DNA from 4 places in the Vibrio sp. SCSIO 43133 genome. Region 2 is predicted to be linked to each of the others. Evidence: predicted binding sites of a transcription regulator. Region 2 holds the regulator's gene; each other region holds the start of a gene.
The links. The regulator PurR, encoded in region 2, represses purine synthesis genes. The targets are predictions, from matches to a motif close to TNANGNAAACGTTTNCNTNA.
Positions count from the first base shown of each region.

Region 1: glpX (class II fructose-bisphosphatase) is a predicted target of PurR. The motif match lies at 6,328-6,347, and genes of this name have one in related genera.
Region 3: JKJ11_RS05585 (inosine/guanosine kinase) is a predicted target of PurR. The motif match lies at 5,200-5,219, and genes of this name have one in related genera.
Region 4: JKJ11_RS09590 (phosphoribosylaminoimidazolesuccinocarboxamide synthase) is a predicted target of PurR. The motif match lies at 4,410-4,429, and genes of this name have one in related genera.

Region 1 is NZ_CP068024.1:250,186-258,476, reverse strand. Features, by position in the region: gene secB (protein-export chaperone SecB) at 1-99, opposite strand, end outside; gene JKJ11_RS01260 (rhodanese-like domain-containing protein) at 259-693, opposite strand; gene gpmM (2,3-bisphosphoglycerate-independent phosphoglycerate mutase) at 1,090-2,622, shown strand; gene JKJ11_RS01250 (murein hydrolase activator EnvC family protein) at 2,779-3,909, shown strand; gene JKJ11_RS01245 (DHH family phosphoesterase) at 3,931-4,926, opposite strand; gene JKJ11_RS01240 (TetR/AcrR family transcriptional regulator) at 5,024-5,677, opposite strand; gene zapB (cell division protein ZapB) at 5,824-6,066, opposite strand; gene glpX (class II fructose-bisphosphatase) at 6,408-7,415, shown strand; gene JKJ11_RS01225 (helix-turn-helix transcriptional regulator) at 7,565-8,185, shown strand.
Region 2 is NZ_CP068024.1:2,397,879-2,406,169, reverse strand. Features, by position in the region: gene glgC (glucose-1-phosphate adenylyltransferase) at 1-1,202, shown strand, start outside; gene glgA (glycogen synthase GlgA) at 1,204-2,667, shown strand; gene JKJ11_RS11350 (alpha/beta fold hydrolase) at 2,829-3,629, shown strand; gene JKJ11_RS11345 (putative signal transducing protein) at 3,607-3,942, opposite strand; gene JKJ11_RS11340 (TVP38/TMEM64 family protein) at 3,942-4,625, opposite strand; gene JKJ11_RS11335 (TfoX/Sxy family DNA transformation protein) at 4,745-5,335, opposite strand; cyclic di-GMP riboswitch class I at 5,451-5,538, opposite strand; gene purR (HTH-type transcriptional repressor PurR) at 5,718-6,722, opposite strand; gene torD (molecular chaperone TorD) at 7,025-7,678, opposite strand; gene torR (two-component system response regulator TorR) at 7,959-8,291, shown strand, end outside.
Region 3 is NZ_CP068024.1:1,138,485-1,146,775, forward strand. Features, by position in the region: gene JKJ11_RS05550 (SAM-dependent methyltransferase) at 1-72, shown strand, start outside; gene JKJ11_RS05555 (DUF2878 domain-containing protein) at 108-623, shown strand; gene JKJ11_RS05560 (chalcone isomerase family protein) at 613-1,170, shown strand; gene JKJ11_RS05565 (DUF3833 domain-containing protein) at 1,167-1,691, shown strand; gene purB (adenylosuccinate lyase) at 1,781-3,151, opposite strand; gene hflD (high frequency lysogenization protein HflD) at 3,294-3,911, opposite strand; gene mnmA (tRNA 2-thiouridine(34) synthase MnmA) at 3,944-5,053, opposite strand; gene JKJ11_RS05585 (inosine/guanosine kinase) at 5,295-6,599, shown strand; gene JKJ11_RS05590 (H-NS family histone-like protein) at 6,653-7,060, opposite strand; lysine riboswitch at 7,603-7,786, shown strand; gene JKJ11_RS05595 (Na+/H+ antiporter NhaC family protein) at 7,900-8,291, shown strand, end outside.
Region 4 is NZ_CP068024.1:2,005,910-2,014,200, forward strand. Features, by position in the region: gene ydiJ (D-2-hydroxyglutarate dehydrogenase YdiJ) at 1-421, opposite strand, end outside; gene JKJ11_RS09565 (DUF3334 family protein) at 708-1,382, shown strand; gene JKJ11_RS09570 (DUF2786 domain-containing protein) at 1,522-2,205, shown strand; gene JKJ11_RS09575 (tetratricopeptide repeat protein) at 2,248-3,270, shown strand; gene JKJ11_RS09580 (hypothetical protein) at 3,410-3,598, shown strand; gene JKJ11_RS09585 (hypothetical protein) at 3,882-4,292, shown strand; gene JKJ11_RS09590 (phosphoribosylaminoimidazolesuccinocarboxamide synthase) at 4,538-5,644, shown strand; gene JKJ11_RS09595 (hypothetical protein) at 5,716-6,102, opposite strand; gene JKJ11_RS09600 (DEAD/DEAH box helicase) at 6,344-8,291, opposite strand, start outside.

The DNA of each region.
Region 1 (8,291 bases), 1.4 Mb from region 2:
CATATCTGGCGAGTTTGGCGCTTCAAAAGATACGTCTTTTAGAAAGATGCGTTGGATTGCGAAGTTTTGTTGTGCTTCTTGTGGAGCTGCTTCAGCCATGATGTTTTTCCTTAAATACGTCTAAAATTGTCAAAAACGTTTATGAGTTGTCTTGCAGACTATCCGAGCCAATCTTCTATGACTAGGCGAGCCGTTAATTCCGTGGCACTTATCACATCCCTTAGTCATAACTGCCGCGAAATTACTCAAAATTCTCGATTACTTTTTGCCTTTGATCAGTGGCAGGTTCGCTTCGCTCCATGCCGTCAGACCATTTTTCAGCAAGTAAACTTTCTCAAACCCTGCTTTAGCTAGCAGATTCGCGCTCTCTTGCGCTGTTTGACCAGTCTTACATACAACAATGATTGGGTCTGATTTATGGTTTTCAAGGCTTGGGATTGAACCTGACTTAATATCAGACGGCAGCACATTTACCGAGTCAGTAATATGGCCACGCTTGAAGTCGTCTTTTGAACGAATATCAACCACTAAACCATTCTCACGGTTCATCATATGAGTCACTTGCGCAGCCGATACTTCTTTATATGCAGCATTTGCTGATTTGAAGATGTTGGCAATCAGAGCGACGAATAGTGCAACCCACACTAGTGCCATGATCATGTTTTGTTGAAAAAATTCTAAATACTCTTGCATAGCTTGCGCTCTTAATAGTTGAACATTAAATCAGTCGAGGAGTATAGCGGCTTAGTCGTGCTCTGGCGAGAGGGGAAAATGTTTCGAACAAAGAATTGAGATCCCTCTCCTCAACCTAGGCGACATTACTATTGCAGAGATAGAGAAAACCAATTAGCCAAACCTGCTAGTAAAGGCGTATTAATAGAAACAAAGGCGAGGAATCATCCAAAAATAGCGTCTATGATTACCTCACGCGGAAAACTATTAGTGGTTTCAACTGTCCAAAACTGAAAACAAGTAACGGCAATCACAAACATTATTTGATCTGCCACTACAGTTTTGGTTAAAAAGTGTAGTAAAATTACGCTAATTTGTTTTCTGTAAAGTTACTATCGATTTGACGAGGTTATAACTATGTCAGCTAAGAAGCCAATGGCTCTAGTGATTCTTGACGGTTGGGGTTACCGTGAAGACAACGCAAGCAACGCAATCAACAACGCAAAAACTCCAGTTATGGACGGCTTGTGGGCAAACAATCCACGTACACTAATTTCGGCTTCTGGCATGGACGTAGGTCTACCGGATGGTCAAATGGGTAACTCAGAAGTGGGTCACACCAATATTGGTGCTGGTCGCGTGGTATACCAAGACCTTACTCGCATCACAAAATCTATTACTGACGGTGAATTCGGTCAAAACGAAATCCTTGTTGCGGCAATGGATAAAGCTATCGCAGCAGGTAAAGCGGTTCACCTAATGGGTCTTATGTCTCCAGGTGGCGTTCACTCTCACGAAGATCACATCTACGCTGCAGTGAAAATGGCAGCAGAGCGTGGCGCAGAGAAAATCTACCTACACTGCTTCCTAGACGGTCGTGACACACCACCACGTAGCGCGGAAGGTTCACTGCAACGTTTTGACGCTCTATTTGCAGAGCTAGGCAAAGGCCGTGTAGCGTCTCTTGTTGGTCGTTACTATGCAATGGATCGTGATAACAACTGGGATCGCGTAGAAAAAGCGTACGACCTACTGACTCAAGCAGAAGGTGCCTTCACATTTGATTCTGCAGTTGCAGGTTTAGAAGCGGCTTACTCTCGTGATGAAAACGATGAATTCGTTGCACCAACAGAAATTCGTGCAGAAGGCCAAGAGTCAGCTGCTATCGTTGATGGCGATGCCGTTATCTTCATGAACTACCGTGCTGACCGTGCTCGTGAAATTACTCGTGCATTCGTACCTGCATTTGATGGTTTCGAGCGTAAAGTCTTCCCAGCGGTTGACTTCGTTATGCTGACTCAATACGCAGCTGATATCCCACTTTCGTGTGCATTCCCACCAGCCTCTCTTGAAAACACTTACGGTGAGTGGCTATCTAAAGCAGGCAAAACTCAGCTACGTATTTCTGAGACAGAAAAGTACGCACACGTAACCTTCTTCTTCAACGGTGGTGTTGAGACCGAATTTGACGGCGAAGAGCGTCAACTTGTTGCTTCTCCAAAAGTGGCTACTTATGACCTACAACCAGAGATGAGCTCTGAAGAGCTGACTGAAAAAATGGTTGCGGCTATCAAGTCAGGTAAATACGACACTATTATCTGTAACTATCCAAACGCAGATATGGTTGGCCATACAGGCGTATACGAAGCCGCTGAGCAAGCGATTGAAGCTCTAGACGCAAGTGTAGGTAAAGTGGTTGAAGCGATTAAAGAAGTTGGCGGTCAAATGCTGATCACTGCTGACCACGGTAACGCTGAAATGATGGTGGACCCTGAGACAGGTGGTACTCACACTGCTCACACTAACCTACCAGTACCGCTAATTTACGTAGGTGATAAAGCGGTTGAGTTCAAAGAAGGTGGTAAGCTGTCTGATCTAGCTCCAACTATGCTTTCTATGACTGGCATGGAAATTCCAGCAGAAATGTCTGGCGACGTACTGGTTAAGTAATCAGCTTCGCAAAGTAATGACATAAGCTTGATAAAACGCCGGTGCATACGCATCGGCGTTTTTGTATGCTTGCACCTCTGGCCCTAAGTGTGGATATAATGGTGGTTGCGCATCTGGGCACGAACAGACTTGGTCGGTATTTTTAACGGAAGTAGAATGAAACCCAATAATAAAACGCCTTTCATCCCCTCTATATCGGCATGGATTCTTAGCATCGGGCTTGTTACGTACCCGACTCTCACTTTAGCCAATCAAAATGAACTGACTGGCGTAAAGAGCGAAATTACACGCCAACAGAAAGAACTGTCTGCGCAGCAAAAAGAGCTCGATAAATTACAAAAGTCTTTGCGTCAACAAGAAGTCGGCATTTCTAACATTGAGAAAGAGATAAAATCGACCACCGCTCAACTTGCTCAAGCTAATCGCAACCTCGATAGTTTTCATCAACAAGTCGAAGAGCTCACCGAGCAGAAAAAACAACAGCAAAAGATCCTCGCCGAGTTGGTGCAAACCTATTACGTGACCAAGCAGAACAACTCAGCTTCGAATGTGTTTAGTACCAATCCAGATGAAGACCGTATTAGCCAGTACTACCAATATCTTGCCAAAGCACGTGCTGAGACTTTGGAGAAATTAGCACAAACTGAACTGGAGCTGGCAGAGAGTGAACGTGCCCTTGAGCTTGAACGTAATCAAATTGCACAATTACTCGAGCAACAAAAAGACAAGCGAAACTCTCTTGCGAAAAACCAAGCCAGTCGCAAAAGTACGGTATCTAAAATCAGAAAGAGCATCTCAAGCGATAAGACCTACCTAGCTGAACTGCAACGTAATGAAACACGCTTGAAGGCGGAAATCGCCAAAGCCGCTAAGCGCAATCAAGTACCTATGGATGGTCTGGCTCGACAGAAAGGTAAGCTGCCTTGGCCGGTAAAAGGGAAAGTTCTACATAGCTTTGGGACCAAGCAAACTGGACAAGTGAACTGGAAAGGCATGGTTATTCAAGCTAATTACGGAGAATCTATAAAGTCTGTTTATTCTGGTACTGTCGTCTTCGCCGACTACCTACGCGGCTACGGACTGGTGGTACTATTGGACCATGGTAAAGGTGACATGACGCTTTATGGTTATAACCAGACATTGCTGAAAAAAGAAGGGGATAAAGTCTCCGCAGGAGAGACCATCGCACTTGCTGGTGACACGGGCGGTCAATCAAGCTCATCGCTGTATTTCGAAATCCGCCGCAACAGTAAAGTACAAAACCCAAAAAGCTGGCTAAAACGATAACGTAAAGCCAAGTGTGGGTACTTAGCGATAACACTCTTGAGCGACTTGAATCAGTCGCTCTACCTCATGCTCCGGCAACTCATTGATGCCCCCTGCCGCCTCTCGCCCACCACCTGTGGCAAACTGACTACAAATCTCAGCAGCGCCTTGCTTATTGTTCAGCGGAGCCCTGACTGAAACGGTATAACTAGCGCTTTTGCTCGAGCCGCTTCTCGGCACTAACGAAATATGAGCTTGGTCAGGCGCTTCATTCGCCAAGCGATTTATCCAAGTCCCCGACATTCTCCTCGCCGCTGGCGTTGCTGGCAGCTTTACCACTTTCAAGATGTCCGACTCAAAGACAGTTTCCGTTCCCTCTAACGCTATTTCATCACTCTCAAACGCCGATTTAAGAGTGTAATACGGAGAAGAGGCGTCTTTCTGGCAATCAAACGGGTCAGGGTATGCCAATAACGCCTGATAAAGGATGACTGGGTCAAAATGCAGATCAGCTAAGCTCTCTCCATAACCGTTGTAATTCACCAAGGTTCCTAATTGCTTGAGAAAGTGTCGTTGCTCGTGCGTGAGTTTAAGCTCATTCGCTAAATGCTCAGCACTACTCAACATATTATCTCCATAGGCCGCAGCAATCGCCCAAGTTCGATACTGACCTTGTAATAGCTTATCTACAATCAGTGCGGTGCACGTATTGGCATCAAGGTCGATATGTGCATCCAAAATGTCGCTGTGGGGAATAGTTGATGCTTTGTGGTGATCGATATAAGCAATAGGCACATTATGATCCAAAAGCTCATCTAAGGCGTTTTGGTTTTTATCCATGGAGATGTCAAGCACTGTAACAGAGCCTGCTTCTGCGACGGGGACTCGTTGTAACAGCGCAATATCACGCTTAATCCCTGAGATCAGCTGTGTTTCTTTCGGCTGAGCTAATCGCAATTGCAGCAATGACAAAATACCATCGGCATCACCATTGAATACATCATAGTGTGCTTTTGCTTTCATTTCGTTATCAGCCATCCCGTCGTCACTCTCCAATTAATCTGGTGTCTAAAACAACAAACCCTACTAAGATAGCAGGGTTTGTAACAAGATGAATTGGCTATATATCATGCCGTTAGAGCGAGCGACTGTCTGTCGACCCCATCATTTTTACACCATCTTCTAGTAGAGACAGCTGTTCACGACCTTTTGCCGTTGATAGTGGCTTCACGACATTAATCATGTGTAGCATACCCTGCTGAATTACCTCTTCAGTAATTTGAGTCTTCGGTGACATCGCCGATTGGTAGCTCAACCAACCAACCGCCATCATATGCAGAGTGGTCACCAATGACTTAAGTTCTTTCTCGTTAATCGTCAATAAATCGAGTTCAACAAAGGCTCTTAGGATATTAACTAAGTTACCCTGCAATCGCTCCTGAACCTCAATATACTCTTCGTGCAGCTTAGGATCACGTTGCAGAATCTCTGGCAGGTTGGCGTAGAAGAAACGATATTTCCACATTAGATTAAAGATAGAATCAAGATAGTGCTTGAGGAGCGCCAAACTTTCTTGCTGACCTTGGATAGGAGTAAAACGTTCAATGAGCTCTTGCGAATACAGCGCAAAGATCTCTCTCACTATCTCTTGTTTATTGCGAAAGTGGTAATAGAGGTTACCTGGGCTAATCTCGATATGAGCAGCAATATGGTTGGTCGTCACGTTGCGCTCGCCATCTAAATTAAATAAGTCGAGGGCGGCATACACTATTTTGTCACGTGTTTTCATTCTAACTTTTCCTTTCCCTAGTTGGGGTTAGTATACGTGCTCAAGTTGTGTACGAAAAGTCATGAGACGGTGAGTCGCACTGGTTAGACCAAATGATATAAAAAAAGCACTCAAATGAGTGCTTTCGAATACGTTTGACGAATGAATTACTCTACTTCGTCCATTTTACCAAGCAGGTTACGAATACGCTCTTGCCATTGGCCGTGCTCACGTTGCATTTGCTCAGTCTTTTGAACCAATTCTTCACGGCTATTACGTAGCTCTTCCGCTTGATTTGCTAGTTGCACTTTTTCTTCTTTCAGTTCTTCAACTTCCATTTGAAGAAGCGCGATTGTGTCAACTGCAGTTTGAATTTTTGCTTCTAGTTGTTCCAGTACTTCAAAAGACATCTCGGCCTACCCTTAATTTAATTCTGTGACATGAAAAGACTTCATACTCTATATTGTCCCATTCTACTCAGCATAGAGAAGATAGACACGCCCTATATTGCAGATTTTTCACCATTCGGTCAAAAAAGCATCGCAAAATGACATAAGCTTTACCTAAAACTTGTCAAACCTTCCCTGCTATCACTTTACTCTGACCTTTCTCCCTGCACTTTCTCAATGAGTAATCATAACTTAGCGACAAGATAGCGACCAAAACCACAAAAAAGCAAACGTTTCCTTTTGGATATGCTAGAATTCGCGCCATAAATCCTTTTGTCATTTTTCATTTAATTGGAGTCAGTATGAAGCGCGATTTAGCAATGGCTTTTTCACGAGTTACCGAAGGTGCCGCCCTAGCAGGTTATAAATGGCTTGGACGTGGCGACAAGAATGCTGCGGATGGTGCCGCAGTAGAAGTCATGCGCAGCCTACTGAACAAAACCGATATCGAAGGTGAAATCGTTATTGGTGAAGGTGAGATTGATGATGCACCTATGCTGTATATCGGTGAGCAAGTTGGTATTGGTGGTGACGCTGTTGATATCGCGGTTGACCCTATTGAAGGTACTCGCATGACAGCAATGGGCCAGTCGAACGCACTTGCTGTTCTAGCCGCTGGTGAAAAAGGCAGCTTCTTGAAAGCACCTGATATGTACATGGAAAAGTTGGTAGTGGGCCCGGGCGCTAAAGGGGTTATCGACCTAGAAAAACCACTTTCTAAAAACTTAACCAACATTGCAGCGGCCTTAGGCAAATCTCTTGATACGCTTGTGGTTACGACACTGGCAAAGCCACGTCATGATGACGTTATCGCTGAAATGCAAGCCATGGGCGTACGTGTTTTTGCTGTGCCAGATGGTGATGTAGCCGCGTCTATTCTGACTTGTATGCCGGATAGTGAAGTAGATGTTATGTATTGCATTGGTGGCGCACCAGAAGGCGTAGTGTCTGCCGCTGTTATTCGTGCTCTAGATGGTGACATGCATGGTCGCTTACTTCCACGTCATGAAGTGAAAGGCGATAACGAAGAAAATCGTAAAGCGGGTGAACTTGAACTTGAGCGCTGCGCACAAATGGGTGTCAAAGCCAACATTGTGCTTCGCATGGAAGACATGGCACGTAGTGACAATGTGGTGTTCTCGGCAACAGGCATTACTAAAGGTGACCTGCTTGAAGGCATCACACGTCAGGGCAATATCGCGACCAGTGAAACACTGCTTATTCGTGGCCGCTGCCGTACTATTCGCCGTATTAAATCAACGCACTATTTAGAGCGTAAAGACCCAGAGATTCGCGATATCATCTTATAATCGCCATTATTGAGATAAAGCGCTGGCTGTAGCCAGCGTTTTTTTCATCTATTATGAAGATAGTAAATAATTTGCTTTATTAACCTTATTCGCCATAATACCCCAACTATCGTTATCCATAGGCTGATTTAAGAGAAACGGACGCACTAATGAAAGCCACTGACCAAATTATTGACATCATAAAACGAGAAGGCGCAGTCACCGCTAAACAGATTGCTTCACGTTTAAACATCACCACGATGGGCGCTAGGCAACATTTGCAGGGCCTAGAAGAGGAAGGATTTCTACGTTTTGAAGATGTTAAAGTTAAAGTAGGTCGACCGAATCGACATTGGTCACTCACTGCCAAAGGGCATGCCCAGTTTTCCGATCGCCACAGTGATTTAACGGTTCAGTTTATTGATGCAATTGAACAAGTGTTTGGTACTGAAGGACTCAATAAAGTATCCAAAGAGCGCGAAACAAACACCCTCGCGACTTATCGTCCTCATTTTGACAGCCTTCCCGACCTACAAAGTAAAGTAGAGAAACTCACTGAACTGCGCGATAAGGATGGGTACATGGCTGAATTTCAACAGGTTGAAGATGGTTTTGTCTTAATTGAAAATCACTGCCCAATCTGTAAAGCCGCACAACGCTGTGAAACTCTGTGTCAGTCTGAGCTGAATGTCTTTCAAGCCCTCGTTGGTAACGATATTTCGGTTCAACGAGACGAACATATTGTTCAAGGTGCTCGTCGCTGCGTATATATCTTTAGCAACAGAAGCTAACTTCAATAAACAGCTCATAGCAACGCTGCTGGCTCGTCTCACTCCTGAGACTATTTACAGTTTTATTTTGTCTTTTCTCATTAACTCCTACGCTGATTATATGCAT
Region 2 (8,291 bases):
GAATGATTCTTGCTGGTGGAGAAGGCTCTCGCCTACGTCCTTTAACCGAATCACGTAGCAAACCTGCGGTACCATTTGGAGGAAGCTATCGTCTGATTGACTTCGCTCTGAACAACTTTATCAATGCTGACTTAATGCGAATTTATGTCCTCACTCAATTTAAGTCTCAATCACTTTATCAACACATGCGTAAAGGTTGGAATCTAACGGGAATCACCGATCGATTCATTGACCCCATTCCTGCTCAAATGCGTGATGGTAAACGTTGGTATGAAGGTACTGCGGATGCGATTTATCAAAACGTTCGTTTTATCGAGTTAGCCAATCCTGAGCACGTATGTATCTTTGGGTCTGATCATATCTATAAAATGGACATTCGCCAGATGCTAGACTTTCACAAACGCAAGGAAGCGAAACTAACCGTTTCAGCACTGCGAATGCCATTAGAGGAAGCGTCAGAATTTGGCGTGATTGAAGTTGATGAAGAAGGCAAAATGATTGGCTTTGAAGAAAAGCCACAAAACCCGAAGTCAATTCCTGGTCACCCTGATATGGCGTTAGTGTCTATGGGTAACTATATCTTCGAAGCAGAAAGTCTTTGCAATGAGCTACGAATAGATGCCGAGAATACTGAGTCTAGCCATGATTTTGGTAAAGATATCATTCCTAAGATGTTCCCTGAAGGAGATGTCTATGTTTATGACTTCTCTACCAACAAAATCAGCGGTGAGAAAGACACTACTTACTGGCGTGATGTAGGTACGATCGACTCGTACTGGGCAGCTCATATGGACCTACTTCAAGAAGACGCTCAGTTCTCGCTATACAACCGTAAATGGCCGCTTCACACTTATTATCCACCATTGCCGCCAGCAACGTTCGTTGACGCTGAGCATCAAAAAATCAAAATTACTGACAGCTTGATTGCTGGTGGTAGTTATGTCCGTGGCTCATCAATCTATCGCTCTGTATTAGGCTTTAGAAGTAACATTGCAGCTGGTTCTGTAGTGAGTGAATCTGTTATCCTAGGTGACGTTAAGATTGGTGCTGGTTGTACAATCAAGCGCGCGATCATTGATAAGAACGTAGAAATTGCCCCTGGGACTGTGATTGGTGAAGATCTTGAGTTGGACGCGAAACGTTTCCATGTCTCCCCGGGTGGCGTTGTAGTCATCAAGAAAGGGACGAAAGTTGGATTCTAAAATGCGAAACATAGATGTATGGTTTCCAGTTTCAGAAGCGCAAGGACTTGTAAAAAGTGGAGGCTTGGCAGATGTTGCCAAGGCTCTGCCTAAAGCTCTGCAAGAACTGGGTAAAAACGTAGCCATTACTTTACCCGGTTACCAGTCACTGCCTAACAAGGATCAGTATGAGTTTGTACTAGCTACGGAGTTAGAGCACTGGCCACACACACCGTACCAAGTTAAGAAAACGCAACTCGACGGCGTTGATGTGTTCGTGATCGAATGTGATCGATACTTCGATAGGCCGGAATTGTATGCTGAGCACAATCGAGCTTATGCTGACAATGGGGAACGATTTGGTTTCTTCGCGGCAGCGAGTCTGGATGTGTTACCGAAACTCGGTATTCGACCTTCTATTGTTCATGCCAACGACTGGCATACTGGTTTGATCCCATTCTTGCTTAAAACACGCTACGCTGATGACGAGCGTTTTGCAGGAATGAAGTCAGTTCTAACGGTTCACAATGCTATTTTTAAAGGCATCTTTTCCTACAGTCAGCTGGAAATCATTCCGGAACTTCGTCTTTCTGGAATGGAATTTCTACAGTATGGGGACGGTTGGGTAAGCACACTTCGTGCGGGAATTGCCTTCGCAGATAAAATCAACGCAGTAAGCCCTAACTATGCCGCTGAACTAGTGACCCCTCTAGGTTCACATGGTTTGGTAGACGATTTTGTTCATCGTTCCAAAGATCTTCATGGCATCGTTAATGGCTGTGACTACTCAGAGTGGAACCCTAAGCTTGACGACTTTCTACCGGTCAATTACGACGACGAGTTAGAGAGAATGCTAAATGGTAAGCTCGCCGCTAAGCAGGCGTTGCAAAAGGAGCTATCGCTGCCAGAACGTAATGTTCCAATGGTTGGCATGGTATGTCGATTGACTCACCAAAAAGGTTTTCATTACATACTGCCAATATTGGATAAGTTTCTGAAAAACGATGTTCAGGTTGTCATTATCGGAACTGGTGAACCACAAATCGCTTCCCATCTTAACGATATTGCTGAGCAGTTTTCTGATAAGTTGGCGTTTGTAGAGGCGTATAGCAACCGATTTGCTCATCTAGTAGAGGCTGGCTCAGACTTTTTCCTAATGCCTTCTGAATTTGAAGCATGTGGTCTGAACCAAATCTACAGTATGGCTTATGGTACCTTGCCTATTGTACGTAAAGTTGGTGGGCTGAAAGATACGGTAATCGACTTTGATGACAATCCACAGCAGGCAACGGGCTTTGGGTTTGATGAGCCTTGCCATGACGCGCTGTTGATTGTCTTACAGCGAGCGCTTCTGTTCTATTTGCAACACCCAGAAGAGATGCGTGAGATGCAACTTCGAGCAATGCGCAAAGACTTTAGCTGGATAGAATCTGCCAAGGAATACATCAAAATGTATGATTTGGCGCTTGAAGCCTCACATAGCTAATATCATTGGAAGAGCGGCGTAATGCCGCTCTTTTATATGCACTTGTTGGCATTTTTTGACACAATTGGAAATCATTTTTTCTAAATTTCCGCGCAATTTTCTCCTGAGACGTGTAGAGTTGTGATAACTTTATTTTCGTACTACTAACCAATCCGAGAACTATGTCCGAAAGCCTACTATTTCATAAAACGTATACCCATCCTACAAGTGATGAATGGGTGGTATTTGTGCATGGGGCAGGGGGCAGCTCATCTATATGGTTTAAGCAGATACGAGCTTATCGTGAGCACTTCAACTTACTGTTCATTGATTTGCGTGGACATGGTAAATCAAATCAGTTCTTAAAAGATATCATGGCCAACAAGTACACATTCAAAACGGTAACAATGGATATCGTTCGTGTACTGGACCACCTTAAAATACAATCGGCCCATTTTGTCGGCATGTCTCTTGGTACCATCATCGTGCGCAATATTGCTGAACTGGCAATGCCAAGAGTGCGCTCGATGGTTCTGGGTGGAGCGGTAACGCGCTTTAACACACGTTCACAAATACTGGTAAAAATTGGCAACATGAGTAAGCACATAATCCCTTATATGTGGCTCTACAGCTTATTTGCGTACATTGTGATGCCTCAGAGGGGACAGAAAGAGTCTCGCCACTTGTTTGTTAGAGAAGCTAAGAAACTGTGCCAAAACGAATTTAAGCGTTGGTATCGACTAACTACGGAAGTCAACCCACTGAATCGTTACTTCAAGGAGAGGGAACTACCGATTCCGACCCTGTACCTAATGGGTGAGAAAGACTACATGTTCATCAAGCCGGTGAAAGAAATGGTGGCTGAACATAAGTCCAGCCAACTATTAGAGATTAAAGATTGTGGCCATGTTTGTAATGTCGAGAACCCCGAAGAGTTCAATCGTCACTCAATTGCCTTTATTAAGTCGGTGACACCTCAGTAGGCGCTAACGCTTGGCAACTCCAACAGGCGCCAAACTGCGCTTCATTCACTTCATGACACCTTGGACACACCCAATCCCTTTTTTCCAAATCTGCTTTTAACTGTTCTTGCCACTCGGCTATGATAGCTTTCGCTTTAACATGTTGTTTGTTATCGATTAGCCAGACATAAGGCAAGGTATTTTCATCAAATGGCACTTCACCTCGAAGCGTGTAAACCCCTTCACCTCTAACTTCACAAAGGATTCCTTCATTTTTCAATTGTTGTTGAACGATATGTGCTTCCGTCGGACTATTGCCAATAAAAACCTTCATTATTCTTGTACCTGTGGTGAGCGAGAAATTCGCGCCATAATCCACTTAGCAATCAGTGGAAATAATCCCAACAAGGCAAATGAAGCTAAAACTGCTGGGGAAACGATACCTGACAAACTGTTAATATTGGCGAGCTGTGTACCGGCATTTAAGTAAACCGCAGTTCCAGGCAACATGCCTAGCTGGCTCACTAAATAGTACTTTGACACTTTAATTGGTGTTAAGCCCATTAATAGGTTGATTAAAAAGAACGGAAATACCGGAATCAATCTTAGCGAGAATAGATAAAAAGCCCCGTCCTTTTCTACACCTTTATTGATAGTTTCTAACTTTGAACCGAACTTGCTTTGAACCCAGTCACGCAATAAAAAGCGACTACTCAAAAATGCAATGGTTGCACCAATGGTACTAGCAAAAGAGACAAGAAGAAGGCTGGTCCAAAAGCCAAATAAAGCGGCACCTAGTAACGTAACGACTGCAGCTCCCGGAATTGAGAATGCGGTAATGGCAATATAGGCAAAAAAGTACACTAATGCGGCAGTAACAAAATTCTGACTGATATATTCGCTGAGTGCAGCTTGCTGAGCCTGAGCATTTTCCAGTGTTAAATATTGTCCAAAATTAACACCTAGAATGATAATGACGGCGAGAAGTGCGATTCCGAGTATTAGCTTTTTGCTCATGATGCTGTCCTTGTGACGACTCTGTATTAGTTTAGTAGACAGGGCGTGGATAGATTTACTTTCATCATAAACTAAAAAAATCAGCCGTTAGGCTGATTTTTTGTATAGAGCGATAAGGGCTAGTTTATAAGACTGGCCAATTCTTCTCTTTTATTTTGCGGAATCACGGACCAGTGCGTGCCATTAATGGCACCCTCTAGCGCCCAAAGTAACTCAAGACCTACAGTATTTGAGTGAGTTCGTTGGATTGCTTTAAAAGCCTCCACAGAACCTTGCTCTTGCAGATCGTATACCGATTCAATTCCAGCTTTCTTAAGCATACGCTCAGTAGCCAGTCTTAAATTAGGTAAATCTTTGAGTCGATTGGGTTTTGTTTCCGACTGTTGCACTTTTTCTGTTTTTGCGAACTCTAAGGCAGAGCGAGCATGAGTCAAGATAACATCCTGATCTTGCCAACAGTCCTCAGGGAGTGCGAAATACTTAGTGACAACGGGGAACCCACGCTTCTTATAAACGTATGGCTTGTAGCCAAGTTGCTTAAATTTAGCGATCGTCTGACGGTTAGTTCTGATATGTAATTTGTTATTCACTGCTAATGCAAACATGGTATCGTCAATAAAGATACCAAATCCACCAAACATAGAACGAGACTTAACTCTTCCAAGCTGAGCGAACAATTGCATCGAGTTTTTTAGTATAGGATTGTCCATGCTTATTCTTTTCTCGGTGTTATTGATTGTGTCACCAAAATCAGGTCCGAGAGTATAGCAAACGGGTGTCAGCCTTCTGTTAGCGGTAAACCAAAAGAATGCTAATACCTTTGCCATCGGTAACCCCGCTACCTATCAAATAAATTTGGTTTAGGCCGGTGGCTTTGCGTCCCACCCTTTCAAGTGGTTTGCCCTGTGCGTGACATATTTAGAATAAATGAAAATGACTCACATCTATGACGGTTGTATGGTAAAAGTGTGATATTGCTTCAGATAATCGATTGGGATTTGTGCGGGAGAGTGTGTCGAAACAAACAATAAAGCGTTCAGTTTATTGGATGAGGATCAAAAAAAAGTGCCTAGAAAGGCACTTTTTTCAGGATTATGTGAGTTTTTTGACAGAATCACGTTCTACAATCTCAGGGTGCATTTCGAAAATGCGTTTTTCGTGACCTTTATCTTTGATTCGTTCTAGAAGAATCTCAAACGCATTCTTACCTACACGACGCTTCGGTTGGTGCACTGTTGTTAGTGGTGGAGAGAAATACTCAGCCAATTCGATATTGTCATAACCGATAACGGAAATATCTTCTGGAACTTTTACACCTAATTGTTGCAGGCGACTCATTAAACCGAATGCCATGGTGTCGTTGAAGCAGAATACGGCAGTTGGACGAACTTCCATTGCTGCAATACGGTTAGCGGCAATCACGGCCGTATCACATTCGAAGTTACCTTCTAAGATTCGGTCATCTTTCATCTCGATACCCGCTTCCGCTAGAGCACGCTGATAGCCGACAATACGCTCTTGGCAAACGGCTTTCTCTAGGTGTCCGCTCAAGCATGCAATGTCAGTATGACCGTTATCGATCAGATATTTAGTTGCGAGATAGCCGCCTTCTTCCGAGTTATCAATGATCTTGTCGGCTTGAGAGCTTTCTGGGCCCCAGTCCATAATCACTTTCGGAATATCTGAATGACGGTCTAGCATTTCTAGTAGCTCTTCAGTTAAGTCGGAGCACATAACCAAAATGCCATCAACACGTTTTTCTGCGAGCATGCGAATATAGTCGCGCTGTTTCTCGTAGACACCACCCGTGTTACATAGGATTAAAGTATAGCCTTGGCGATAGCAGTAGCTTTCAACACCGTCGATGACTTCCGAGAAGAACAAGTTTGTAGATTGAGTGACAAGCATTCCAATCGTTTTGGTCGAGTTACATTTCAAACTACGAGCAACCGCACTTGGTGCATAGTTAAGTTCATCTACCGCTGCCATCACTTTTTCTTGTGTGGCTTCTGCTACAAAACGAGTTTTATTAATTACGTGAGAAACGGTGGTCGTTGAAACGCCAGCCAGACGGGCGACATCTTTGATTGTTGCCATAGCTATATCCTTTTATCGCGGAGTGCTATTAATAGCCAATACCGCTTCGAATTCTGGAAGCCAATATATGGGTTCCTAATAAGTAGTGCATTCTGAATGAAAAAACCGCTTTTCAGCGGTTTGGTTCAACAGTTCGACAGATTATTATTGTGCTTGTTGAATACCAAAGCGGCTTTTGCATTTAAACGGCGGATTGTAGTCTTCCCCATTGATACAAGCAATCACTTATACAACAAATTTATAGATAAGGCGCACTTTTGTCTGTAACGGTGAGTGATAAACAGTACATGCGCCTCAAAATCTTAGGCTTGATCACCTTTTAAGTAATCAAGATCTAGCTTGATGAGTGCTTGAAGTACTGTTGATACCGCGGCGTAAAAACCAAACTCATCGTGCTGCTGACATTTAGTCACGAATTGTGGCACCCAAGTTAGCAGGTGTTGTTCAATAAACTCTGCTTGCTGCTCCATCGCCTCATTCATGTGAGCTTCTGACTCTAATTCGTTGGAACGAATAATGAGGTTCCCGAGAAAATCGAGCTCAATAGCCAAATGATCCGCTGGTTCGTTTAAGTTTTCAGTTACCGCAATATTATGCTCCGCAAGCAACTCTGACATCACTTGAGCGGGTTTGTCGTTTAACAGACCTGACTCACCAATATATAAAGAAGCATAAGGTAGCGCCCCATGCTTATCTGTTTTCAAAAACAGATCACAAAAATCAGCAGACAACTCAAGTTGGGCATCTTCTCTTACTTGCAGTCTGTTTAGTGCGTCGACCATAGAGGCGATAGGAGCTGATAGTGTTGGGTTTTCACCCAGTCCGGTAAGGAAAGCGCGTATATCTGGGCTTTGATATTGCTCGAGTTCTTCTGTGGTTAGTTCTCTAGCAAAGAGGCTCGAAAGCCACCAGTATAATTCAGCACGTTGTTCGTTAAATGCTTTGATTTCTTGCATTTTCTTATCTCCAAAAGTGTTATCTCTATTTTAGCTAATAAAGATGAACAACAGTAATCATTGATGTGAAAAAAAAAGACGAAAAATGAAGGGTTGTGAAGACATGGTCATGTGGAACAAGGTTTTTGGATAAATCTCTGTTGCATATCTGAAGTTAAGATTTCTATTTGTTTTGAATCAAGAAAAAGCAAGTTTTCTTCAATTCACGTCAATGTAGGCTAGAATTGTGACTAATTATGAATAGAATGACTCTGTCATTGAAAGATTGAGATAGAAAGACATGAAATATCACGTACTAGTAGTGGAAGATGATGTCGTTACGCGCAGCAAACTAGCGGGTTACTTCGAAAGTGAAGGTTACTTGGTGAGTGAAGCGGAGAGCGGCGAACAAATGCGTCAGATTCTACAGGAAGCCAGCATCGACTTGGTGATGTTAGACATCAACTTGCCGAAAGAAGATGGACTGATGCTAACGCGTGAATTAAGAAGTCAATCGGATATTGGCATCATTCTAGTGACGGGTCGCACAGATAGTATCGACCGTATCGTTGGTTTGGAAATGGGCGCAGATGATTATGTGACGAAACCATTCGAATTGAGGGAACTCCTAGTC
Region 3 (8,291 bases), 1.3 Mb from region 2:
TGTTATTGCGAAGGCGGGTTTAGGGCGAAAAGTATCAGTACCGTTCATATTACCTTCCAGCGTGGTCGTTAATAAAACGTTTGATGCTAAATAATGGAGGTCACAATATGTCACCAGGGTGGAAACTTCTCATTATCAGTAGTTGGTTTCAGGTGATCTGGTTACTGTCAGTCATTGGTCAAACAAGGTTTCAGTGGCTAGCGTTGACATTGAGTATTGTGACCATTTTGGTTTCGTATCGAATGCTAAACCTTCGTTTATTGCAACTGTCGCTGTTGGTTGTCGCTGGCCTAGTTATTGATAGTCTGAATATGTTAGCTAGTCTACTTGTGTTCGACACTCATGTTTTGCCGGTATGGCTTATGGCGCTTTGGTTAATTTTTTCTTGGTATGCGTTTTATTTGAAAACTTTTTTGACGTCTTACCCAATTCTCCTCGTATCAATAATTGGTGGATTCGGTGGAGCGATTAGTTACTTGGCGGGTTTTAAGCTTGGAGCTGTAACCACGCAGTACTCGATGTTGGTCACTCTCGGAATCCTTTTTATTGAATGGGTCTTAATCGTTTACTTAATCGTGCGATATCCAAGACCAGACGAGAGAAGTTGGACTCATGAAACATAAGATGATTTTGGCGGCAGTGCTGAGCTTGTTACTGAGTTCTCACAACGCAGTCGCCTCAAAGGATTCCCCAGTCAGTTATCAAGCGTGGGGCCAGTGGCAAGTCGTTGGGGAGGCGCAACTCAGTTGGTTGTTTTTTGACGTTTATCGTTCCCAATTGCTTGCTCCTCAAGGCATTTACGAAGTGTCAGAAGACATTTCTCCTCATCCCATAGCATTAAGAATTCAGTATCAAAGAGACATCAGTAGACAACAACTTTTAGATGCCACGCTTGACCAATGGCAAAAAATGGGTGTCGATAAAGTGACAAGAAATCAATGGATTGCCAAGTTATACGATATTTTTCCAAGTGTATCAGATGGACAGCAGCTCATTTATGTCAGTGATGGGACGTCGGGCAAGTTCTATTATCTTACGAATCAGAAGCCGCTGCAGCTAGTAGGGTCTATTGATGATGAGTCGTTGAACGACGGATTCCTTGGTATTTGGCTAGCTCCAAATAGCCAGTATCCGAAACTTAGAGCCCAACTTATAGGGATGAATAGATGACGTTATTTCGTTGGCTTATACTGCCTCTCGTACTCATTTTAGGTGCGTGCAGTGCAGACCTGTCAGATTATAAAAATAGTGAACCAAGATTTGACTTGTTCGGGTACTTTGAAGGAGAGACAAAAGCTTGGGGAATGGTTCAAGACTATACCAATAAACAGAACAGACGTTTTGACGTCACTATTATCGGCACAGTGCAGGACAACAAGCTTGTCCTGGTTGAAGACTTCGTTTTTGATGACGGGGAAATTGACCAAAGAATTTGGACCATTGAGAAGCTCCAAGATGGTTCTTATCGTGGGGTGGCCGACGATATCATTGGCGCGGCAACCGGCAAGGAAGAGGGTAACGCTTTACAATGGCAGTACGACTTCGAACTCAAGGTTGATGGCTCAACCTATACTGTGGCTTTCGATGATTGGTTGTATCGACAAGATGATAAACACGTTTTTAACCTAACGAGCATCCGAAAGTTTGGTATCGAAGTAGGAAAGATCACACTGTTTTTCCAAAAACAGTAGGAGTTGATCTAGAACATTTATCGTTGATGATACCCACAAAAAAGGCTGCAAAATAAGCAGCCTTTTTGAGTTTATGTACTGATTAATAATTACAGCTTATCGGTGAGCTCGATTGCTTGACCGATGTAGTTAGCTGGCGTCATTAACTTCAAGCGTGCTTTCTCTTCTTCTGGCAATTCCAGGCCATCGATGAAGCTGCGCATTGCTTCGCCATCTACACGTTTACCACGAGTTAACTCTTTTAGTTTCTCATAAGGCTTTTCGATACCGTAACGACGCATAACGGTTTGTACTGGCTCTGCAAGTACTTCCCAGTTTTTGTCTAGCTCAGCAAGAAGCGCTTCACGGTTCACTTCTAGTTTGCTGATACCCTTAAGCGTTGAAGTGTAAGCAATGATAGCGTAGCCACAGCCAACACCTAGGTTACGAAGAACCGTTGAATCTGTTAGGTCACGCTGCCAGCGAGAGATAGGTAGTTTTTGTGCTAGATGAGCAAATACAGCATTTGCTAGACCTAGGTTACCTTCTGAGTTTTCAAAGTCGATTGGGTTAACTTTGTGTGGCATCGTTGAAGAACCGATTTCACCAGCGATAGTTTTTTGCTTGAAGTGACCTAGAGCGATGTAACCCCATACGTCACGGTCAAAGTCGATTAGAATCGTGTTGAAACGTGCAATCGCATCGAATAGCTCGGCGATGTAGTCGTGCGGTTCGATCTGAGTTGTGTATGGGTTCCAAGTTACGCCAAGAGACTCAGTGATGAACTCTTCGCTGAACTTGTGCCAGTCTAGCTCTGGGTAAGCAGATAGGTGAGCGTTGTAGTTACCAACCGCACCATTAATCTTACCTAGGATCTCTACAGCTTCGATTTGCTTGTATTGACGCTCCATACGGTAAGCAACGTTTGCCATCTCTTTACCCATAGTAGTAGGTGAGGCAGGTTGGCCATGGGTACGTGAAAGCAAAGGAATGTCACGGTACTCTTCAGCTAGTTTGCTGATCGCATCGATGATATTGCGGATCTCAGGAAGAACCACAGTATCGCGTGCTTCTTTAAGCATAAGAGCATGAGACGTGTTGTTGATATCTTCAGAAGTACATGCAAAGTGGATGAACTCGTTTACTGCGTACAGTTCAGGAACGCCAGCGACTTTCTCTTTTAGGAAGTACTCAACCGCTTTTACATCGTGGTTAGTAGTACGCTCGATCTCTTTAATACGCGCCGCATCTTCTTCGCTAAAGTTAGCGGCTAGCTCATCAAGAAACTGGTTAGCTTCGACACTGAATGCTGGAACTTCTTTGATCGCATCCGTTGCTGCTAGTTTTTGCAACCAACGAATTTCAACGATAGAGCGGTACTTTAGTAGGCCAAACTCACTAAAGATGCTGCGAAGTGCAGTTGTCTTACTACCGTAACGGCCGTCTACTGGTGAAACAGCAGTCAATGCTGACAGTTCCATGATGTTCTCCTGAATTGGGTTTCTAAATTTCGTGAGCTTTATACCAATAACTGCGGCATTTGTCACGAATATTGCGCAAACGTTTGCGCTAAATTTATTTTGGTAGGAAAAAATAACTCGCGACAAGGTCGCGAGTCGATGATTACATTCTAGCGAGTAGAATCTGAGCTTGTTCGATCATTTTCTTACGACCAAACACGAGGTGGCGTCGTTTGCCACCAACCTGTCGCCAAAGCACTGCGCTGCGGATACCTGACAATAGAAGCGCGCGCACCTTTTGCTGGGTGCCGGTTTGTTGAAGTACTGCCGGAGTGCCTGTGACTTGAATTCTAGGACCAATCGGACTAATGACATCTAAATACACGCTAGCTAAATTACTGATCATCTGCTCGTCAAGAAGCTCATAGTGCTCAAGTTGACGACTGACCATTTGTAATCTGTCACCAAGTTGAGACATGGCATCATTACGCCCATTTAGTTTGCGCTCTAGTGCCATTAAGCTGATGATGTAACGAGTAATCTCACTTCCGCTTGGTGTGCTATCAATGCCTTTTACCAAACACTCGAGTCCAACTTTAAGGTCGGATTCAACACCAAATACATCTAACGTACTGGATGGGTTCATATTGGTAATAGCTTTGATAGAAGTTTCGAACGCGTCTGAATCACAGTAACCGTCTTTAGCAACTCGTTGAACAAGGGCAACGGCTTGGCAAATTCCTGCAAATGCTATTGTACGGTCATAAAGTGTATTAGCCACGTAGCTCTCCTAAGATAATAAACGAATAAATGTTAGATACGCTCTTCGATGATGCCGCCGCCCAAGCAAACATTGTCGCTATAGAAGACAGCAGACTGTCCCGGAGTGACAGCTACTTGTGGTTCATCAAAGATAACCTTAATGTTGTCATCGTCAATTGGGATAATCGTACAAGGGATATCTTGTTGACGGTAGCGCGTTTTCACTGTGCATTGCATTGGTTCTTTAATCGCTTCGCGACTCACCCAATGAAGTTGAGATGCACGCAGTCCGTTTGATTTAAGTAATGGATGATCAGCACCTTGAACCGCAATCAATACATTACGTTCAAGATCTTTTTCAGCAACATACCATGGATCTTCATTACCGCCGCCACCTTTTTGGCCCCCAATATGTAACCCTTTACGTTGACCCAATGTGTGGTACATCAGACCTTGGTGTTCCCCAATGACTTTACCTTCCGGTGTTTCAATTTTACCCGGTTGTGCTGGCAAATAGCGAGACAAGAAGTCTGTAAATTTGCGCTCACCAATAAAACAAATACCTGTCGAGTCCTTTTTCTTCGCGGTAATTAAGCCTTGCTCTTCAGCAATGCGACGCACTTCTGGTTTTTCTAACTCACCTACAGGGAACAAGCTACGAGCCACCTGGTCGTGACTTAATGTATAAAGGAAGTAACTCTGGTCTTTGTTGCTGTCTAAACCGCGAAGCATTTGCGGCTTTTCACCGTTTTCAGGGAAGGTACGGCTAACGTAGTGACCCATAGCAATATAGTCCGCATCGAGAACTTCGTCTGCAAATTCTAAAAATGCCTTGAATTTGATTTCTTTGTTACAAAGGATATCTGGGTTTGGTGTACGACCTGCTTTGTATTCTGCTAAGAAATACTCGAATACATTATCCCAGTATTCTGCTGCAAAGTTGATCGTATGTAGGTGGATACCTAACTTATCACAGACCGCTTGTGCGTCGGCTAAATCTTCCGCTGCAGTACAATATTCCTCATTATCATCTTCTTCCCAGTTCTTCATGAACAGGCCTTCTACTTGGTAGCCTTGCTGTTTCAGAAGGTAGGCAGAAACAGAGGAGTCTACACCGCCGGACATACCGACAATCACTTTCTTTTGGCTGTTATCAGACATGTTAAAATACCACCTATATCAATTGGACGCAGATTCTAGCAGAAACCGAAGGCGCAATACAGATCCGCGAACTAAATCACACTTTCTAGGAGCATGAATGTTTGTACAAATAGAGTGAAAAACAAGGTCAGTGATAAAAAAAATTGTAGCGTAAACGTTTGCTAAGGTTGCCTATGTTGCCGAGGTAAACTATACAGAGTTAGAATTGTCGCCCTTACATTCCTGTTACGAAGATATCCTTATGAAATTCCCCGGCCAAAGAAAATCGAAGCATTACTTTCCGGTTCACGCTCGTGACCCATTAGTCAGCCAATCTCAAACTAGCAAAAAAATGTCGAGAACCCATATTATCGGTATTGACCAAACACTAGTTGATATAGAAGCGCGCGTGGATAGCAGTGTTATTGAGAAATTTGGACTGAGCAAAGGGCACTCTTTGGTTATTGATGACCAAGCAGCTGAAAATCTGTATAACGAATTGAAAGAGCAAGAGCTTATTACCAATGAATTTGCTGGGGGCACAATAGGGAATACATTACATAACTTTTCTGTGTTGGCAGATGACAAATCGGTATTGTTAGGTGTAATGAGTGCTGATATCCGAATCGGTAGTTATGGCTATCGATATCTATGTAATACTTCTAGCCGTATGGACTTAAACTATTTACAAGGCGTTGATGGTGCCATTGGACGTTGTTTTACGTTAATTACTGAAGACGGCGAGCGAACTTTTGCAATTAGCGAAGGTCAAATGAATCAACTTCGTGCTGAGAGTATTCCTGAGAAAATTTTTAAGAAAGCCTCAGCGTTGGTATTAACAGCCTATTTAGTTCGTTGCAAAGATGGCGACCCAATGCCGGAAGCAACCATGCAGGCAATAGAATATGCGAAGAAATACGACGTACCTGTGGTATTAACATTGGGAACTCGCTTCGTTATTCAAGATGATCCGGAATATTGGCAAGACTTTTTGAAACAGCATGTTTCGGTTGTCGCTATGAATGAGGATGAAGCTGAAGCATTAACAGGTGAAAAAGATCCATTGGCTGCTGCGGATAAAGCACTTGATTGGGTTGATCTTGTTTTATGTACTGCTGGACCAATCGGTTTATTTATGGCTGGTTATACAGAGGATGCTGCCAAAAGAGAAACTTCGTTGCCATTATTACCAGGGTGTATTGCTGAATTTAACCGATATGAATTTAGCCGACCTGCTATAAAATCTGCATGTGAAAATCCTACAAAAGTTTATTCACATATTGCTCCTTATATGGGTGGGCCAGAAAAAATCAAGAATACCAATGGTGCGGGCGACGCAGCTTTATCTGCATTACTGCACGATATGGCAGCGAATAAATACCATAAAGAAAATGTGCCAAACTCAAGTAAGCACCAACACCCATACCTTACTTACTCTTCTTTCTCACAAGTATGTAAATACTCAAATCGAGCAAGCTATGAAGTGCTGGTTCAACATTCTCCACGTCTTTCTCGTGGTCTGCCAGAGAAAGAAGATAGCCTTGAAGAGGCATATTGGGAACGATAATAAAAAAGCGCCGAAAGGCGCTTTTTTTATAAATCTAATATTACTTAAAGATATTAGATTTCGAATTCTTCTAGAGATTTACCTGCATCTAGAGCAGTTTGGATTGCAGAAGGCGTACGACCTTGACCAGTCCAAGTCTTTTCAGCGCCACTAGCGTCTACATATTTGTATTTTGCTGGACGAGGAGCACGTTTACTCTTCGCTTTACCTTTAGATTCACCAGATAGCGCAGCGATAAGATCTTCAACGTCAATACCGTCTTGAGCAATCATTTGAGCGTACTCGCTTAATTTAGCTTCGCGTGCTTCTTTCGCTGCTCTTTCTTCTGCTTCCGCTTCTTGTCTTTCACCAACAACAGTAGTCAGTTTTTCTAGTGCTTCTTCTAGTTGTTCTAAAGTTAGCTCACGAGCAAATGCACGTAGGCTACGAATATTTAGTAGAGTTTTGGTTAATTCAGACATGACAGTTCCCATGAGATTATTATTTGGTTCGGATTAATAATAAACAGCAAATATTGAATTGACAATATTTTCTTAGTGGATAAGAGAAGAAATATAATAATTCTTACAAAAACCTGATAATAGACGACGATAGAAATACATAGTGGTGTATATAGCAGGTGAAATTAGAACATTAATAATTACTAAACCTTAGTATGAACTACACAAAAGTCGGACTTTGAGTGGATTTTGTTGCATATTGTACTAAGTGTGGTTAGTTAGACATATAGTTTATTTGTAAGTATTACGAAATTGATTGAGTTCGATATAAATGAACTTCTATAAAATTAAGTTGTCAGTGATGGTCGTTCAAAAAATGTTTATCTCTGAGTAGTTAATGGGTGATTTGAACCCTGCGTTATAACTAAACCGCAACACTGTTTACAAGGTGATAGCAACATTCATGTTGCAATTGATGCTTTGGTAAGTACAATGACGTCCACCTAATGCAAAAGTAAGAACATTCTTTCAACATGCTAACGCATAGTAGTGAATGATTTTTCTTTTGATGTAGAGGCGCGACTGCGAAAAGTCCTTGTCGTTGGGGTGATGCCAATGAACGACAAAAAAAGGCGCTGTCGCCGAAGTGAGAGTTGAATATCAAGCACTCTCGCTGGGGTTGTATCCGAAACGAACAACACTGCCATAGTCTATTATATTGTTAAACTATGGAGCGCTACTGTAGGGTTGGGAGAAGTGTTCACTTCCCTTTCGCTTAGTTCAACGTTTGCGTATGAACTTATAGATACGCATGTCTGCAGTAGATCTCTAACCATAATTAAAACTGGTTTTTGAAGATCATGAATTTAATCGATTTTGCTTCGTCACCATTATCACTGCTACCGCCGATCGTAGCTTTGAGTTTGGCGATTATCACACGTCGCGTTTTGCTTTCCCTAGGTGTAGGTATTGTATTAGGCGCTTTTCTACTCAACGATTACTCGGTAATGAATGCTGCAGGCTATGTCTATGACACAGTATCTGGCGTTGTTATTGAAGATGGTGGTCTAAACACTTGGAACATGAGTATCGTTGGCTTCCTATTGCTACTCGGTATGATGACGGCGTTATTAACGTTGTCAGGTGGTACTAAAGCGTTTGCTGAGTGGGCACAAGCACGCGTGAAAAGTAAACGTGGCTCAAAGCTTCTTGCTGCATTCCTTGGTGTGTTCATTTTTGTTGATGATTACTT
Region 4 (8,291 bases), 390 kb from region 2:
AAAAACCATAAGGACGCACGGCATCATTTAGCGCATCCTTTACAATACCAGTTTGAACTCTTACCCACCCTTCTTGTTCATTAATCTCAAGGACCTGGTTCATATGTCGGGATAAATCGACAACAATGCCTGACGTCAAGGACTGTCCGTTAGTCCCTGTACCGCCGCCTCTCGGAGAAAACGCAATAGCCGCGAATTTTTCTTGATTAGCAAGTTTACCTATAAGCTGTACATCTGCCGTTGTTTTTGGATGCACTACCGCTTGCGGCAATTTTTGGTAAACGCTGTTGTCCGTTGCAACGGCAAGGCGACTCGAATATTGAGTTTCGATATCCCCGGTAAACCCTTCAGCCTCAAGCTGTTTCAGATAAACCAGTACGGTGGGGTTAATGTCGGTTTGAGAGTGTAATCTTGGTAACATTTAGCTTCCTGCCCCTAATTCTGCTGATCCGCTCAGCAAAGGAGTGTATGTAAAATAAAAAGTTCACCTACTTAGTCGCATGGTCGTTTAAATAAACGCGTTTTTAATTATTGTACGTAGCTGAAACCGAATAGATTTTATAGGTATTGGACACTTTACAACAATTAAAAATGTGATCAAATCGGAAAGTCATAGCGATTGACTATGGTTTATGCCTTTTCAAGAGGTTTGCTTCGTGACACACTCCTTTAACCACGGAAGAAATGATTAAACGAAGTAATCAATAATGAAGAAAACCAAAGTAATCACCACCGAAGATATTCTGTTAAAACTCTGCCAGTCCGTTTCAACTGTTTTGACCTCTGCGACACAATCAAGTGTGACATACTCAGCAATGGTTCAGAAAATCACCAAAACCACGTTAAAACCTGACTTTGGCTGCTTCGTCCTCTTTGATGGCGGTTTCTCGGGTTTAGTGGTTATTAATTTCACTTCACAAGCAGCACTTGAAGTTTACAGTAATTATATGCGTCACATGGGTATGCCTGAGGAAGAGCTCGCAATTCACCACAATGCAGATGAAGTTGGCGATGTCCTCGGCGAACTCATGAATCAGCTTGTTGGCGACTTCACCAATAAAGTTCGCAAAGAACTACAGACCAACATTACCCAAAACCAACCGAAAATGTTGTCGATCAACAAGCAAGTGGTTCTGTCAGTCGACACAAACTTAGAACGACCTCAAGCCCGTCGAGTTACCTTCTCTACAGCTAATAACAACATTTTTTATCTTGAGTTTGCTATGGACAAAACCGAGTTTATTCAAATGGAAGAGTTTGAGATTCAACCAGATGAGTGCCCAGATACCATTATTGAGCAAGCCATCGCAGCCAAAAAACAGCGTACAGACACCAAACCAGAAAACGACAATCAAGATTTGCTCGATGAACTAGGTATTTAAGCGGCGGCTCTACAGATTCTCTTGGGACTCGGGTTACCGCTCTGAGTCCCACCCTACATCTTCTGCCCTTCCCCTTTTAGCTGAAAATCGTTAAAATAGTGCCCTTTTTCTTTCGCGGTACAGAGAACTCAGATTGTCGATGGATAAACAGAAAGCCCTCAAAAAGATTGCTAAGTGCTTAGAATTAGGTAACTCAGCGAACGTCAATGAAGCAGCCAATGCCATAAAAATGGCACACCGCCTCATGCTCAAATACGGCCTAGACAAGGACGATATTGAGTTTATTAAGATGGGTAAAACACAATCGACGCACTTACTGCCTACAACGATAAGTTCTACACTGCTGCGGGTGATCCGGGGCATCAATACCAAATTTGGCGTCGAAGCTGTTTTACTCAACCATAAAGGTCTAAAGCGAGTTGAGTTTATCGGCGAAGCTGACCGTGCCATCTTTGCAGCTTTTGCTTTTGATATCATTTATCGTGAGATGAATGAGCAAACGGGTCAGTTTAGAAATAGCTTCGCAGGTTCTGGTACTTCAAATACAGAAGTGACAAAACGTGTTAATTCATTTGTCTCCGGGTGGATAGAAGGCGCGCTAGAAAAACTGCCTGTTATTGCCCCTGATGATGAATCGGCAAATAAAATTAATAACTATATCGATAAAGAGTTCAAAAACATCGATAGAGAGACATTCAAACAGCAGCTAAGAGAAGCGATGAAAAATATCACCGCTGACTACGAAGTTGGGCTGAAAAAAGGTCGAAAAGTATCGGTTAATCGTCCGATAGACGGCGCTCAAGCACCAAAGATGCTGAAATAGAAAGACCACACAACAAGGAGAGCGATAAATATGAGGATCAACTTGGCAAAGACATGCTCCAAGTTACTGTTTGTTTTTATCGCTCTGTTACTTTCATTCTCCTCTCTCGCCTCCATTGCGCAGCTTGAACAACAGGCACAACTTAACAATGCTGAAGCTCAGTACCGTCTAGGACTGGCATATGAGACTGGTGAAGGTGTTCGCAGAGATCTCAGTTTAGCAGCTTACTGGTATCAACAAGCGAGCGAAAACGGACATCGCGCGGCAACCTATAATTACGCACAAGCACTAGAATATGGACGCGGTATAAAATCCAATCCTGCAAAAGCCGTTTTGCTCTATACGAAGCTCGCCGCTGAAGGCGACCATTCTACTTATGGAAAAATCGCTCGGCTTTACCGCGATTTTAATATCGACATTGCCAACGAAGATCAAGCCGTGATTTGGTATGATCTCGCAAGAACCCAATCAACCGAGTTTGACGCCGAATACGCGCTCGCTTTGAAAAAACAATTCGATGCTCATCAGTTAAAGCAAATTGCAGCGCTTAAGCAGCAAGAGCAATCTGTCACAAGTACACAGACGAGCCTAACAACATCTAACTCAGTACCAACTACCCCAAGCATAAACTGGTCATTACACCTAATCTATATCTCAATTCTATTGAGCGCTTGCTTCGCTGCATTGATGTTTTTCAAGAAATTCAATACAGCAAGCCAACACCGCCGCTCATCAATTCAAGAGATGAAAACAAGGCTCTCTCAACAACAAGACCTGATCACTAAGCTCAAATTACAACTTAAGAACGCCGCAAATCTTCAGAAAAGAGCATCATCCACAGCATCTAGTTCAACCACTTCTGCACTTAATGATGCTTACCTTCGTTTTGGCTTCACTCAAGGACAAATTAACAACTTAACACCAAAGCAAGTAAAAGCACGCTATAAGCAGTTGTGTCGTATTTATCACCCTGATGCTCAAGGTAGTGATGATGAAATGAGGCAATTAAACCTTGCTTTCAAAGCGATCGTGGAGCATCTAAAAGCCACTCAAAAGATCCATTGATATACCAATTTCTCAGAAAATCGCAATCTTGAAAAACATTTGAAACAAATTAAGAAACATTTATTTAACATTGCATGCAATTTTATGTCATAATACGTCCCGATAATAACACCCGTACAAATAAGGGTGGGGAGTAAAAATGCATACATTCACTATCGAAGGTTTCTGTGATTGGTGCCAAACGCCAAGTTTTGTGACCAAGCATGAGTATATAGACGGTCTATGTCACCACTCATGTGAAAAGTGTCTGAGTTTCGCCATTATGGACGTTAAGCAGTTCAATCAAGCAGAAATCGAATTTAGAAACCGATCGTCAGCTCAATCCTAAAGGAACCGCGCCTCTCTTAGAGAGGCGTTTTTGTTTCTCAATATCCTTATCTATTGTCACCCAGTAAAACCATTGCTCTATACAGTATTCTTATACAGTAGTTGTTAGCTTATACCTGTGTAAAACGAAAAGTATGAGATTGCCGCCCATTCCAATAGAAATTTTAATAATTAAATATCAACAACTTAGTTTATTTTGTCGTTTTTTTATGCAAAAAGTGCTTGATCTTTTTACGCCCAAAAACTACTGTATACACATACAGCATGTATAAAGGAACAGGGTTATGTTGCTCAACAATACAATTCACTCACAATACAATGTCCCAAACCAATACCGAGTTTTTGATGATCAAGGAACTTCACAACAGCTTCGTCGAATTCAGGATGATGTACTTGAAAAGGTTTCGCAGCTGGCTTCTAAGCCACAGTGGATTTTGTTGACGGCAGAATGTCCTCGCCCTTCAATTGGACAAATCATGCACTTTCATAAACTAGGTAACCATATGGTTCAGATGAAGGCTTCATTGCATTTATCGCAGTATCAGGTTGTCAAAAAAGCCATTCGCTCAGGTAACGCGTGTGCTGTTATCGCAAATGGTGAGTTCTCTCTAACAGAACAAAATCAACTTCAAGAATTGGCCGCTGACTATCAATGCGAAGTCATCTTTCTTGGTAAAGACAGTTATTTACATTAATCCAAATTCCGACCACTCGTTAAGTTAATCATGTAATCCCTTTTTTATGACGGTAAGTACTTGTTCAATAGTACTTACCGTATTTTTTATCCTCTCTTTAGGCAACTTATATAAAAATTGCGCAAACGTTTGCTATTTTTCTGGCAGCATAGAATAGTTCTGGTATGATGCGTGCAGCAAAGAGTATTACCACTCCCCATAATCGTCGCACTTTTTACGACACAACATTAGATAGGAATGTCTCCATGAGTCTCGCTGATCAAGTTCTAGCTGTAAACGATGATCTACCAATCCGCACTGATAAGCCTGTTCATAGCGGCAAGGTTCGTTCGGTTTATTGGTTGACCGAAGAGGATAGCCGCCGCCTAATCAAAGACAAAGGCTACGATGTTGCAGAAGATGCACCGTTAGCCATTATGGTTATCAGTGATCGCATTTCTGCCTTTGATTGTATCTGGCGAGGTGAAGGTAACTTAAGGGGCGTTCCTGGCAAAGGCGCCGCACTCAACGCGATTTCTAATCACTGGTTCCAATTGTTTAAGGATAATGGTTTAGCGGATAGCCACATTCTAGATATTCCTCATCCATTTGTCTGGATCGTTCAAAAAGCAAAACCTGTAATGATCGAAGCTATCTGTCGCCAATACATTACCGGTTCTATGTGGCGTGCTTATGAGAAGGGTGAACGCGAATTCTGCGGTATCACTTTACCTGAAGGCTTAAAGAAAGACTCTAAACTGGATGACGTCCTAATTACGCCTTCAACAAAAGGTATCTTACGTGGTATCCCTGGCGTCCCTGAAGCAGATGATGTAAACATCACACGCGACAACATTAGCGACAACTTTGCAGCGTTTAATTTTACGAATGCAGCCGACATTGATGGCTATGAAAAACTTCTTAAAGAAGGCTTCTCCGTCATCAGTAACGCTTTGGAAGCTATCGATCAAACGTTTGTTGATACCAAATTTGAATTCGGCTACGTTACCGATTCAAAAGGCAAAGAAAAGCTCATCTATATGGACGAGGTTGGAACACCGGATTCTTCCCGCATTTGGGATACTAAAGCGTATCAAGAAGGCGATATTGTTGAGAACTCAAAAGAAGGCTTCCGTCAGTTCCTGTTAAACCACTTCCCTGACCCCGATATCCTTTTAAACAAAGAGCGTATGCCAGAGCGTGAAGCACTTGCAGCCGACAACGAACTTCCCCTATCTGCGCTTATGGATGTTTCCAAAACATATGTTGGTATCGCAGAGAAAATTACTGGTCGCAAGATTGAATTAAGCAGCAATCCAAAGCAAGAAATTATAGACATACTTCGTACCAACTACGACCTCATCGCAGACTAGGTTCCTAGTCGCTGCGCACATCAAAAAAGGGAGCTTAAAGCTCCCTTTTTGGTTACATGGCACAACGTGATCTAGTGAAATTCAGCGATTAATATATCTTCGTTAGGTATCACGACAATTTTCACGTTACCTTTATCTTGAATAAGCTGAATCTGTTCAGATTCTAGTGAGTAAGGCATAACAACCTTAAGACAAGCGATATTTTCTTTGCGAGCGATTTTCATCAGCGCGACCAAATTCGACTCATCACTTCGTCGACTCGATAATGCACTTAGCGCTTTCTCCCAAAGACGGCTATCTGGATCAATATTCTGATTTTTTGTACTCTCTTTCCACGCTTCGCCAAACACTGGCGCTACAGAAGTGAGCGCTTCAAGGAACGTCCATTTTTTACTACAAGATGCACCGAGGAAACTGGTGTAATCAAATTCTACCGGCGATGTTTTCTTGTCACACATAACCACTCCCAATTACAGAATGCTATGCAACTACTATTATTCAAACTTTCTTATATAGCAATAGGATATATAAAAATCATCTTTTATACCCTACTTAGACTTCAAAAGGTGATATAAAAATCCAAATAGCAACATAATGTGAACAAAAGTACATCACCACAATGCCACTTGGTTAACTATGTATGGCACATCTATCAATAGCAGCATTCATCCATCTTTTGTTGAGTAAAACATCACAAACTCAACGAAGATCTAACACTCGACTCGCCTTCTTGTACTTTACTTTCCATCCAGACCAAGCAGGCAGTTCTTTGCGTTTAGGATCGTCTTTTCGAGAGCCTGAATGGAAGTGGACGTGTATAAGCTTGCCTTTGCCAAAATACTCGACAGTTAAACGCAGACCACTTAACTGAATGACCAATGGGTACTTAGCTGCAAAATCTGAATACTCCCAATCTGGAACGCCGTTAAACACAAAATCTCGCTCATCAATAAGCTCAAGATCTTCAAATGAACTTACACCGAGCATTGACAGTTGTTCAGCTATCCAAGACTCCAATGATACTTCGTCTACTGGACCGGTTTGGTCAGATAGACCCAGTTCAACATACAGCTTCCAATGCAGCATACGTTCGGTAAGCTGTTCTGCCAACGTGGGAAAGATAACTCCTTCAATGATCGATTGGGCGATGGCTTTCAAAGCGACATTGCCTTTAGGCGCAATCCTGCGCTCCGCCAGTTTGCGACCTGCATACATCAAATGTTCACAATGCTGAAGACCCTCGTCGGTCTCGATAGTTTCTCCGCTCACCCATTCCCCAACATTAAGTTCTTTGAGCTGAGTGATGTCCACAGGTAAAAGTAATGTGGCCAGTGTCATCGTCTGTTTAACGCCTCGGCCAGGTAAGCTATGAGTGGCTAATACCAGCCCTGCTTCTGTTTTCGGTTTAATTCGATTCTGTCTCCCTAACAGCACTTCGACAAAACCGTTACCAAAAGCGTCACGTCGCCGCTCTCTTCTCACATACAGCAAGGCGTTGTTCGCTTGGATAATTTGCTTTATCAATTCATCACGTTGATATCTAGAAGCCACTTCCAGACTCGGCAATTCAAATACACTACGCATCTGCTCCGATAACCCTTGTGCTTCACGCAAACAATCTTGGTCGACCGTCAAGCCTGTGTACTGCTTGCCTCTTACTAGGCCAATAAGAATACTTGCGTCACAACCTAACGGCTCTTCTAGGTCCAGCTTGATCAATAGCTCTTCATTACTGGTGATTTGAAACAGTTTACCTGTCGCACATAGTGCAGCCGTTAGGTCAATCATAGCCTCCTTCAGCGCTCGTGAAGGCATCTTAGTGACCAAATCAGCGTAAATAGTATCAATCGGTAATGGGTATAGCTTTTTTCCATGCTCAGTAATGCCAATATCATCTATCGCACCAAGTTGTAATAACTGCTCTTTGGCGGCTTGAAGTGATTTATCAGGTATCGCATCAATGAATTCGAGATCGTTAAGCGCTAACCCACATGTCGCAGCAGCCAACATAGGCTCGACAATAGATTCACGTTGAAGTTCTGGTGGGGTGACCAGATCAAGAGCAGCATGCTCACCATAAAGACGGATACATGTTCCTGCCATTACTCGTCCTGCTCGGCCAGAACGCTGAGCAGCACTCGCCTTAGAAATATGAGTCAGCATTAACGTGGTTTGTCCGTTACGCTGTACATTTCTTCTTTCTAATCCTGAATCCACAACAACCGCGATATTAGGAATCGTCAAAGAGGTTTCCGCAACATTTGTTGCAATCACGACCTTGCGCTTATCTTGAACTGACATTGCAACAGAACGCTGTTGCTCAGTCACAGAAGCATGCAGCGGCGCTAGAATAAGGTCATACTGCTCCGCAAGGGGTTTTAGCGAGGATACTACCTGCTGAATTTCCTTTCGCCCAGGAACAAACACCAAGATATCTGCTGCAAGCTCGTCTAACAATGGCTCAATCGCACTTTTAACACGTGTTTCTAGATGCCTTGCATCAGGCAGTTGTCGACTGTCGTTTCGATGGTGCTGAACTGCCACATCAAACACTCTTCCTTGTGCGACCAAGCGCTCGGCATCAAAGTAGTCAGCTAGCTTTTGACCTTCAATGGTAGCCGAAGTAATTACTGTTTTATGAGTTTGA